DNA from 2 places in the Variovorax sp. GW822-FHT04E09 genome. Region 2 is predicted to be linked to the other one. Evidence: predicted binding sites of a transcription regulator. Region 2 holds the regulator's gene; the other holds the start of a gene.

Region 1 (4,413 bases), on a different contig from region 2:
GTTGAGCGTCGCGCCGATGAGCTTGTCGCCCACGCGCTTGGTCACGGGCAGCGGCTCGCCGGTGAGCATCGACTCGTCGACCGCGCTGCCGCCTTCGATCACCACGCCGTCCACCGGCACCTTCTCTCCGGGGCGCACGCGCAGCTTGTCGCCGACATGCACGTGGCCGATGGGCACGTCTTCCTCGGTGCCGTCGGCGCCGATCCGGCGCGCCGTCTTGGGCGCGAGCCCCAGCAGCGACTTGATGGCCGCGGAAGTTTGCGAGCGCGCCTTGAGCTCGAGGATCTGGCCCAGCAAGGTGAGCGAAATGATCACCGCCGCCGCTTCGAAGTAGACCGACACGCGCCCCATCGACACGAACGACGCGGGGAACACGCCCGGCGCCACCGTGGCCACGACGCTGTAGACAAAGGCGGCGGCCGTGCCCAGGCCGATCAGGGTCCACATGTTCGGGCTGCGGTTCGCCACCGACTGCACCGCGCGCACAAAGAACGGCCAGCCGGCCCACAGCACGATCGGCACGCTGAGCACGAGCTCGATCCAGCTTTGCGTGCCCATCTCGAACCACTGCAGGCGGTGGCCGGCCATGGCGAGCACGGTGACGACAACGCTGAGCGGCAGCGTCCAGAAGAAGCGCCGCTTGAAGTCTTTCAGCTCGGGGTCTTCACCCTCGTCGAGGGTCGGCATCTCGGGCTCCAGCGTCATGCCGCACTTGGGGCAGTTGCCGGGATGGTCCTGCCGGATCTCCGGGTGCATGGGGCAGGTGTAGACCGTGCCTTGCGCGGCGGGCTGCGCAGGGCCCGCGGGCGCATGCCCGTGCGATGCGTGGTGATCGTGGTGGCCGTGATGACCGTGGGGGTGTCCTGCGTGCCTGGTGGACGTGTCGTTCATTCGCGTTCTCCGACAGGAAAGGGGGAAGCCCTTGAGGGGGAAGCGATCAGTGTCCAGGTTGACACGATGTGAAGGTCAAGCCCTGTCGCGCGATACCCTGGAAGAAAAAGCGCCGGCATGGCGGCCGGCGCGTGAAAGACGCGTGCGCATGACGCTCACTTGCCGGCCTTGCCCACCAGCACCGCGCCCTTCATTCCGGCGTCGTAGTGGCCCGGCTGCAGGCAGCCGAAGTCGACCTTGCCGGCCTGGGTGAACTGCCAGACGATCTCGCCGGTCTTGCCCGCAGCCAGCGTGACCATGTTCGGATCGGCGTGCTCCATCTCGGGGTTCTTCTTCATGGCCTCGTAGTGCGCCAGCAGCGCCTTCTCGGTCCCGAGCACGAGCTCGTGCTTCAGGACGCCGGAGTTCTTGACGACGAAGCGCACCGTCTCGCCCTGCTTGACCTTGATGTCCGCCGGCGTGAAGCGCATCGAGTCCGTCATGTCGACCTGGACCGTGCGCGTCACCTTGGCGGCCACGCCGGGCTTGCCGACGGCGGCTTCGGCATCGTGGCCGTGGCCACCGGCATGGGTGCCCGAGGCAAAGGCGCCGGCAGCGGCCAGTGCGGCTCCTGCAGCGAAAACGGTGGTGCGGAAGGTGTGTGTCATGGTGTCCTTGGAGGTTGCCGGGATGCCGCGACTCTAGGAAGCCAAGCCCGTCCACCACCGATCACCCGGATTACAAAAAAGCAATCTGCGCGCGCGACCTCCGTGCATCGGCGACATGGGCACGGCCTTATTTTGCCCGGGCAAAATATCTCAAAACTTCCCGGCCGAAGGCACCCGGCCACCCGGTGTTTCCCCGGAAAAGCACGGCGGTGCCAAACGGCGGCAAGGGCGCCGCCCTTGAAAGGTCATCGAATGCCCTTATGATTAGCACTCGCTGCTGACGAGTGCTAACAGCCCTCCCATCCAGTCGACAGGTCGCCGGTTTCTCCGGCGCCCGACCACAAACAAACCCGTTTCTTACCCTTCCAGGAGATGCAATGAAACTTCGTCCTTTGGCCGATCGCGTGATCGTCAAGCGTGTTGACAGCGAAACCAAGACCGCCTCCGGCATCGTCATCCCCGACGCAGCCGCCGAAAAGCCCGATCAGGGTGAAGTCCTGGCCGTGGGCCCGGGCAAGCGCAACGACAAGGGCGAACTGGCCGCACTGACCGTCAAGGTCGGCGACCGCGTCCTGTTCGGCAAGTACAGCGGCCAGACCGTCAAGGTCGATGGCGACGAACTGCTCGTGATGAAGGAAGACGACCTGTTCGCAGTCGTCGAGAAGTAATTCTTCTCCTCCTTTCGATCCCATCCAAATTCAATCCATTCGGAGTTAATTCATCATGGCAGCAAAAGACGTAGTCTTCGGCGGAGAAGCCCGCGCACGCATGGTCGAGGGTGTCAACATCCTGGCCAACGCAGTCAAAGTGACCCTGGGCCCCAAGGGCCGCAACGTGGTGCTCGAGCGTTCGTTCGGCGCCCCCACCGTGACCAAGGACGGTGTGTCCGTGGCCAAGGAAATCGAACTCAAGGACAAGCTGCAGAACATGGGCGCCCAGCTCGTGAAGGAAGTGGCCTCCAAGACCAGCGACAACGCTGGTGACGGCACCACGACCGCCACGGTCCTGGCACAAGCCATCGTTCGCGAAGGTTTCAAGCTGGTGGCTGCCGGCATGAACCCGATGGACCTGAAGCGCGGCATCGACAAGGCTGTCACGGCCCTGGTCGCCGAGCTGAAGAAGGCTTCCAAGCCCACCACCACCTCCAAGGAAATCGCGCAAGTCGGCTCCATCTCGGCCAACAGCGACGAAACCATCGGCAAGCTCATCGCTGACGCGATGGACAAGGTCGGCAAGGAAGGCGTGATCACCGTGGAAGACGGCAAGTCGCTGGACAGCGAACTCGACGTCGTCGAAGGCATGCAGTTCGACCGCGGCTACCTGTCGCCCTACTTCATCAACAACCCCGAGAAGCAATCGGCGCTGCTCGACAACCCCTTCGTGCTGCTGTTCGACAAGAAGATCAGCAACATCCGTGACCTGCTGCCGGTGCTGGAGCAAGTCGCCAAGGCTGGCCGCCCGCTGCTGATCATTGCCGAAGAAGTCGAAGGCGAAGCCCTGGCTACGCTGGTCGTGAACACGATCCGCGGCATCCTGAAGGTCGTGGCTGTGAAGGCGCCTGGCTTCGGCGACCGCCGCAAGGCCATGCTGGAAGACATCGCCATCCTGACGGGCGGCAAGGTCATCGCTGAAGAAGTGGGCCTGACGCTCGAAAAGGTGACGCTGGCCGACCTGGGCCAAGCCAAGCGCATCGAAGTGGGCAAGGAAAACACGATCATCATCGACGGCGCTGGCGCTGCCGGTGACATCGAAGCCCGCGTGAAGCAAGTTCGCGTTCAGATCGAAGAAGCGACCAGCGACTACGACCGTGAAAAGCTGCAAGAGCGCGTGGCCAAGCTGGCCGGCGGCGTGGCAGTGATCAAGGTTGGCGCTGCCACCGAAGTCGAAATGAAGGAAAAGAAGGCTCGCGTCGAAGACGCCCTGCACGCCACCCGCGCTGCAGTGGAAGAAGGCGTTGTGGCTGGCGGCGGCGTGGCACTGCTGCGTGCCAAGCAAGCCGTGGGCGAGTCGGTCAAGGGCGACAACGCTGACCAGGAAGCCGGCATCAAGCTGGTGCTGAAGGCCATCGAAGCGCCCCTGCGCGAAATCGTGAACAACGCCGGCGGCGAAGCCTCGGTGGTGGTGAACGCTGTGCTGGCCGGCAAGGGCAACTACGGCTTCAACGCTGCGAACGACACGTACGGCGACATGCTCGAGCTGGGCATCCTGGACCCGACGAAGGTCACCCGCACCGCACTGCAGAACGCCGCTTCGGTGTCCTCGCTGCTGCTGACGACCGAAGCCATGGTTGCTGACGCACCCAAGGACGAGTCCGGCGCTGGCGGCGGCGGCATGCCCGACATGGGCGGAATGGGCGGCATGGGCGGCATGGGCATGTAATTTCGCTCGCCCCCAGGCTGCGCGGCACTTCGTGTCCGCTACGCCAACCCCCTACCGGGGGCAACACCTGCGGCCCGGCCAAGCCGGTTCCGCGGTGTTTCGCGAAATAGAAAAAAGCCCCGCTTCGGCGGGGCTTTTTTCATGGGGCGATCAGATGCGCTCGCTTATCGAAACTGGTCGCGCAGCGCCATGTACAGCACCTGGAATCGCGCATGCCGCGTCCTGTGCCCATCGGCCCCTTCGGTTGAAGGCTCCAGCGTCTGCTTCACCGGCGGCAGCGTGCACACCTCTGCCACAGCACCTCCATCGGCCAGCCACGCCAGCCGCGCCGCACCGAGCGCCCCGCCCGTTTCGCTGCCCGCGTACAGCGTGAGCGACACCTGGAAGATGTCGGCCAGCAACTGCCCCCACCACACACTGCGCGCACCGCCCCCCACCAGCGCGACTTCGCGCAGCGGCATGCCGGCCGGCAGGCGCAGCGTGTCGAAGCCATCGC
Region 2 (4,413 bases):
GTCGCCGAGTTCGCGCAGCTGCGTGGCGGTGGCGGGGCTGCCGTTGATCCAGCCGCGGCTGCGTCCCTGCTGGTCGACCGTGCGGCGCAGCAGCAGGCCGTCGCCCGCCTCGAAGCCGCCTTCGTCGAGCCAGCCGGCCAGGGCCGGGTCGGCGTCGAATTCGGCGCTCACGTCGAGCCGCTCGGCGCCTTCGCGCACGGCACCGGCGTCGGCGCGGTTGCCCAGCGCCAGCTGCAGCGCGTCGATCAGGATGGACTTGCCGGCGCCGGTTTCCCCGGTCAGCACCGTGAAGCCGGCGGACAGGTCGAGTTCAAGGGACCGCACGATCACGAAGTCGCGCAGTGCGATGCGTCGCAAAGCCATCTCAGTTCGTCCTCAAGCTGGGGGCGTGGTCCTTCATTCAGGAGCCCCCTTCGTTCCAATGGAGTTTTTTCCGCAGCGTGTCGAAGTAGCTCCAGCCCCGCGGGTGCAGGAAGCGCACCCGGAAGTCGGAGCGGCGCACCACCACGCGGTCGCCGATGGCGAGCGAGGCGAGCGACTGCATGTCGAAATTGGCGCTGGCGTCGCGCCCGCTCACCAGCTCGATCACGATCTCGTCGGCGTCGGGCAGCAGCACGGGGCGGTTCGACAGCGTGTGCGGCGCAATCGGCACCATCACCCAGCCCGGCACCGCCGGATGCAGCAGCGGCCCGCCGGCCGACAGCGCGTAGGCCGTAGAGCCCGTGGGCGACGCGATGATCAGCCCGTCGGCGCGCTGGTTGGCCACGAAATGGCGGCCCACCGACACGCGCATCTCGACCATGCCCGAGGTGGCGCCGCGGTTGACCACCACGTCGTTCATCGCGAGCGCGTCGAACACCAGGGCCTCATCGCGGATCACCTGCGCGTGCATCAGGCTGCGGTGGTCTTCTTCGTATTCGCCGGCCAGCATCGGGATCAGCGTGGCCTGGTAGTTGTCCAGCGGGATGTCGGTGATGAAGCCCAGCCGGCCGCGGTTGATGCCGATGAGCGGGATGCCGTAGCACGCGAGCTGCCGGCCGATGCCGAGCATGGTGCCGTCACCGCCGACCACGAGGCCGAGGTCGCAGCGCTGGCCGATTTCTTCGACCGACAGCGCCTGGTAGCGCGGGTGGGGCGGTGCGTCGGTGTCCTCGCAGGACGAACGCTCCACGAACACCGTGCAACCCTGCGATTCGAGGAAGGCGCCGATGCCCTCCATCACGCCGTCGCGCGCATCGGCCTGCGCCCGGGCGCCGGAAGCCTGGTATTTGCCGATCAGGGCGACGTGACGAAAGCGTGAGGTCATAGCTCACAAATTACAACACTAAAATCTTGCAATGCTGGACGACCGTGCCAAGTTGCTGTTGAAGACGCTGGTCGAGCGTTACATCGCCGATGGGCAACCCGTCGGATCACGCACGCTCTCGCGTTCGGCGGGGCTGGATCTCTCGCCGGCGACCATCCGCAACGTGATGTCCGACCTCGAGGCGCTGGGGCTCATTGCCAGCCCACACACCTCGGCCGGGCGCGTGCCGACCACGCGCGGCTACCGGCTCTTCGTCGACACCATGCTGACCGCGCAGCGCGAGCAGATGAGCACGCCGAGCCTGGCGGCCGACCAGCCGCAGAAGGTGATCGCCAACGCCGCGCACCTGCTGTCGAACCTGTCGCAGTTCGTGGGCGTCGTGATGGCGCCGCGGCGCGTCTCGGTGTTCAAGCAGATCGAATTCTTGCGCCTGTCGGAGCGGCGGCTGCTGGTGATCATCGTCTCGCCCGACGGCGACGTGCAGAACCGCGTGATCTTCCCGGAATCCGACTACTCGCAGTCGCAGCTGGTGGAAGCCTCGAATTACATCAACGCGCACTTCGCGGGCCTGACGATCGAGCAGGTGCGCGACCGCCTGCAGTCCGAGGTCGAGAAGCTGCGCGGTGAAATCGCCGCGCTGATGCAGGCCGCGGTGCAGGTCAGCTCCGAAGTGCTCACCGATGCGCAGGCCGACGACGTTGTGATTTCGGGCGAGCGCAACCTGCTGTCGGTGACCGATTTTTCCAGCGACATGGGGCAGCTGCGGCGCGCCTTCGATCTTTTTGAAGAGAAGGCGCAGCTGATGCGGCTGCTCGACGTGTCGAGCAAGGCCGAGGGCGTGCGCATCTTCATCGGCGGCGAAAGCCAGGTCGTGCCCTTCGAGGAGCTGTCCATCGTCAGCGCCAATTACGAGGTGGACGGCCAGGTGGTCGGTACGCTGGGCGTGATCGGCCCGACCCGCATGCCGTACGACCGCATGATCCAGATCGTCGACATCACGTCGCGGCTGGTGAGCAACGCGCTGAGCCACCGCAAGTAAGCGGCTGCGCGCGGCGCATAGAATCGGGCCCGCGTGGGCCGTTAGCTCAGTTGGTTAGAGCAGCGGACTCATAATCCGTTGGTCGAGTGTTCAAGCCACTCACGGCCTACCACCACACATTCCCCCTCTGTAGACACTCCGACGAAGGCCGCATTGCGCGGCCTTTTTCCTTGCAACTGCGAGGGCGCGAGCGAGGCCTGTGGCCGCCGCCGATTTCACCTACGGCAAACACAGGATTCCTTCAGGTTGCAATGCAACATCGAAGGCAGAATGCACCATTTGAGTGCAAATGTAACGAGCCGGGTGATCCCTGCGCGCGCCGCACTGCGATTCCCGATGGCCATGACCCCGCTTTTCAAGCTCCTGCTTCCGATGTCCCTGCTCGCGCTCGCTGCATGCGGCGCCAAGCAGGCTTCCACCACCGATGACGCGCCGCCCGAAGTCGGCGTGGTGGCGCTGCACGCCAGCGACGTGGCCGTGCATACCGAGCTCGCGGGCCGCACAGCCGCCTACCGCGTCTCCGAGGTGAGGCCACAGGTCAACGGCATCGTGCGCAAGCGGCTGTTCGAAGAGGGCGGCATGGTCCGCGCGGGCCAGGTGCTGTACGAGATCGAGCCCGGCCCGTTCGAGGCCGCGCACGAGCAGGCGCAGGCCACGCTGGCCACCTCGCAGGCCACCATCGCCAGCCTGCGCGGCAAGGCCGATCGCTTTGGCGAACTGGTCAAGGCCAATGCCGTGAGCAGGCAGGAACACGAAGAGGCGCAGGCGGCGCTGGTGCAGGCGCAAGCCGGCGTGAAGGCCGCGCAGGCGGCCGTGAAGGCGGCGCGCATCAACCTCGACTTCACGCGCATCACCGCGCCCATCGCGGGACGCATCGGCCGCTCCGCCGTGACCGAAGGCGCGCTCGTGGCGCCGGGCCAAGCGATGGCGCTGGCCACGATCCAGCGGCTCGACCCGATCTACGTCGACGTGGTGCAGTCGAGCCTGGCGTTGACGAAGCTCAAGCGCCGCTTCATCTCGGGCGACATGGCGCCGGCCAGCACCAAGGTGAGCCTGCGCATGGAAGACGGCCTGCCTTACCCGCATGCCGGCACGCTGAAGTTCTCCGAGGTGGCCGTCGACGAGGCCACCGGTTCGGTCACGCTGCGCGCCGAATTCCCGAACCCGCAAGGGCTGCTGCTGCCGGGCATGTACGTGCGCGCGCAGGTCGAGTCCGGCGTGGTGCGCCAGGCCATCCTGGCGCCGCAGCGCGGCGTGGCCCGCAACGAGAAGGGCGAGCCGACCGCGCTGGTGGTGGCGGCCGACAACAAGGTCGAGCTGCGCGCGCTCGAGGTGCGCAGCACCGAGGGCGAGCACTGGGTCGTGACCCGGGGCCTGCGCGAGGGCGACCGCCTGGTGGTCGATGGCCTGCAGCGCGCGCGCCCTGGCGAAAAAGTGAAGCCGGTGCCGGTGTCCACGGCAGGCGCGTCATCCGCCGCTGCGCCTTCGCCGGCCGATTGATCAGAAGCGACAACCTCCCGTGATCGCTCATTTCTTCATCCAGCGGCCCGTCTTCGCCTGGGTCATTGCCATCCTCATCATGCTGGCGGGCGGCGTGGCCATTCGCACGTTGCCGGTGTCGCAGTACCCGGACATCGCGCCACCGACCGTGGTCGTGTCGGCCAACTACCCCGGCGCCTCGGCGCAGGCGGTGGAAAACAGCGTCACGCAGGTGCTCGAGCAGCAGCTCAAGGGCATCGACGGCCTGATGTACTTCAAGTCGACCAGCAGCGCCGCCGGCTGGGCCGAGATCAACGTCACTTTCCGCCAGGGCATCGGCCCCGACACCGCACAGGTGCAGGTGCAGAACAAGGTCAGCCAGGCCACCAGCCGGCTGCCGCAGGCGGTGCAGCAGCAGGGCGTGACGGTTGCCAAGTCGCAGAACAACTTCCTGCTGATCGTGGCGCTCTACGACGAGACCGGCCAGCGCACCGACACCGACATCGCCGACTGGATGGCCAGCAACCTGCGCGACCCGATCAGCCGCGTCGACGGCGTGGGTTCGGTGCAGGCCTTCGGCGCGGCGTAC

What was found. The regulator HrcA, encoded in region 2, represses chaperone genes, less so after heat shock. The targets are predictions, from matches to a motif close to TTAGCACTCNNNNNNNNNGAGTGCTAA.
Region 1: a site for HrcA is predicted at 1,803-1,829, ahead of AC1RL8_RS22100 (co-chaperone GroES). Genes of this name have one in related genera too.

What each region holds. Positions count from the first base shown of each region.
Region 1 is NZ_JBXAMR010000005.1:418,719-423,131, reverse strand. Features, by position in the region: gene AC1RL8_RS22110 (copper-transporting P-type ATPase) at 1-891, opposite strand, end outside; gene AC1RL8_RS22105 (cupredoxin domain-containing protein) at 1,047-1,538, opposite strand; gene AC1RL8_RS22100 (co-chaperone GroES) at 1,916-2,206, shown strand; gene groL (chaperonin GroEL) at 2,262-3,917, shown strand; gene xylB (xylulokinase) at 4,082-4,413, opposite strand, start outside.
Region 2 is NZ_JBXAMR010000003.1:882,899-887,311, reverse strand. Features, by position in the region: gene recN (DNA repair protein RecN) at 1-363, opposite strand, end outside; gene AC1RL8_RS16445 (NAD kinase) at 401-1,306, opposite strand; gene hrcA (heat-inducible transcriptional repressor HrcA) at 1,338-2,345, shown strand; tRNA gene AC1RL8_RS16435 (tRNA-Ile) at 2,381-2,457, shown strand; gene AC1RL8_RS16430 (efflux RND transporter periplasmic adaptor subunit) at 2,688-3,845, shown strand; gene AC1RL8_RS16425 (efflux RND transporter permease subunit) at 3,865-4,413, shown strand, end outside.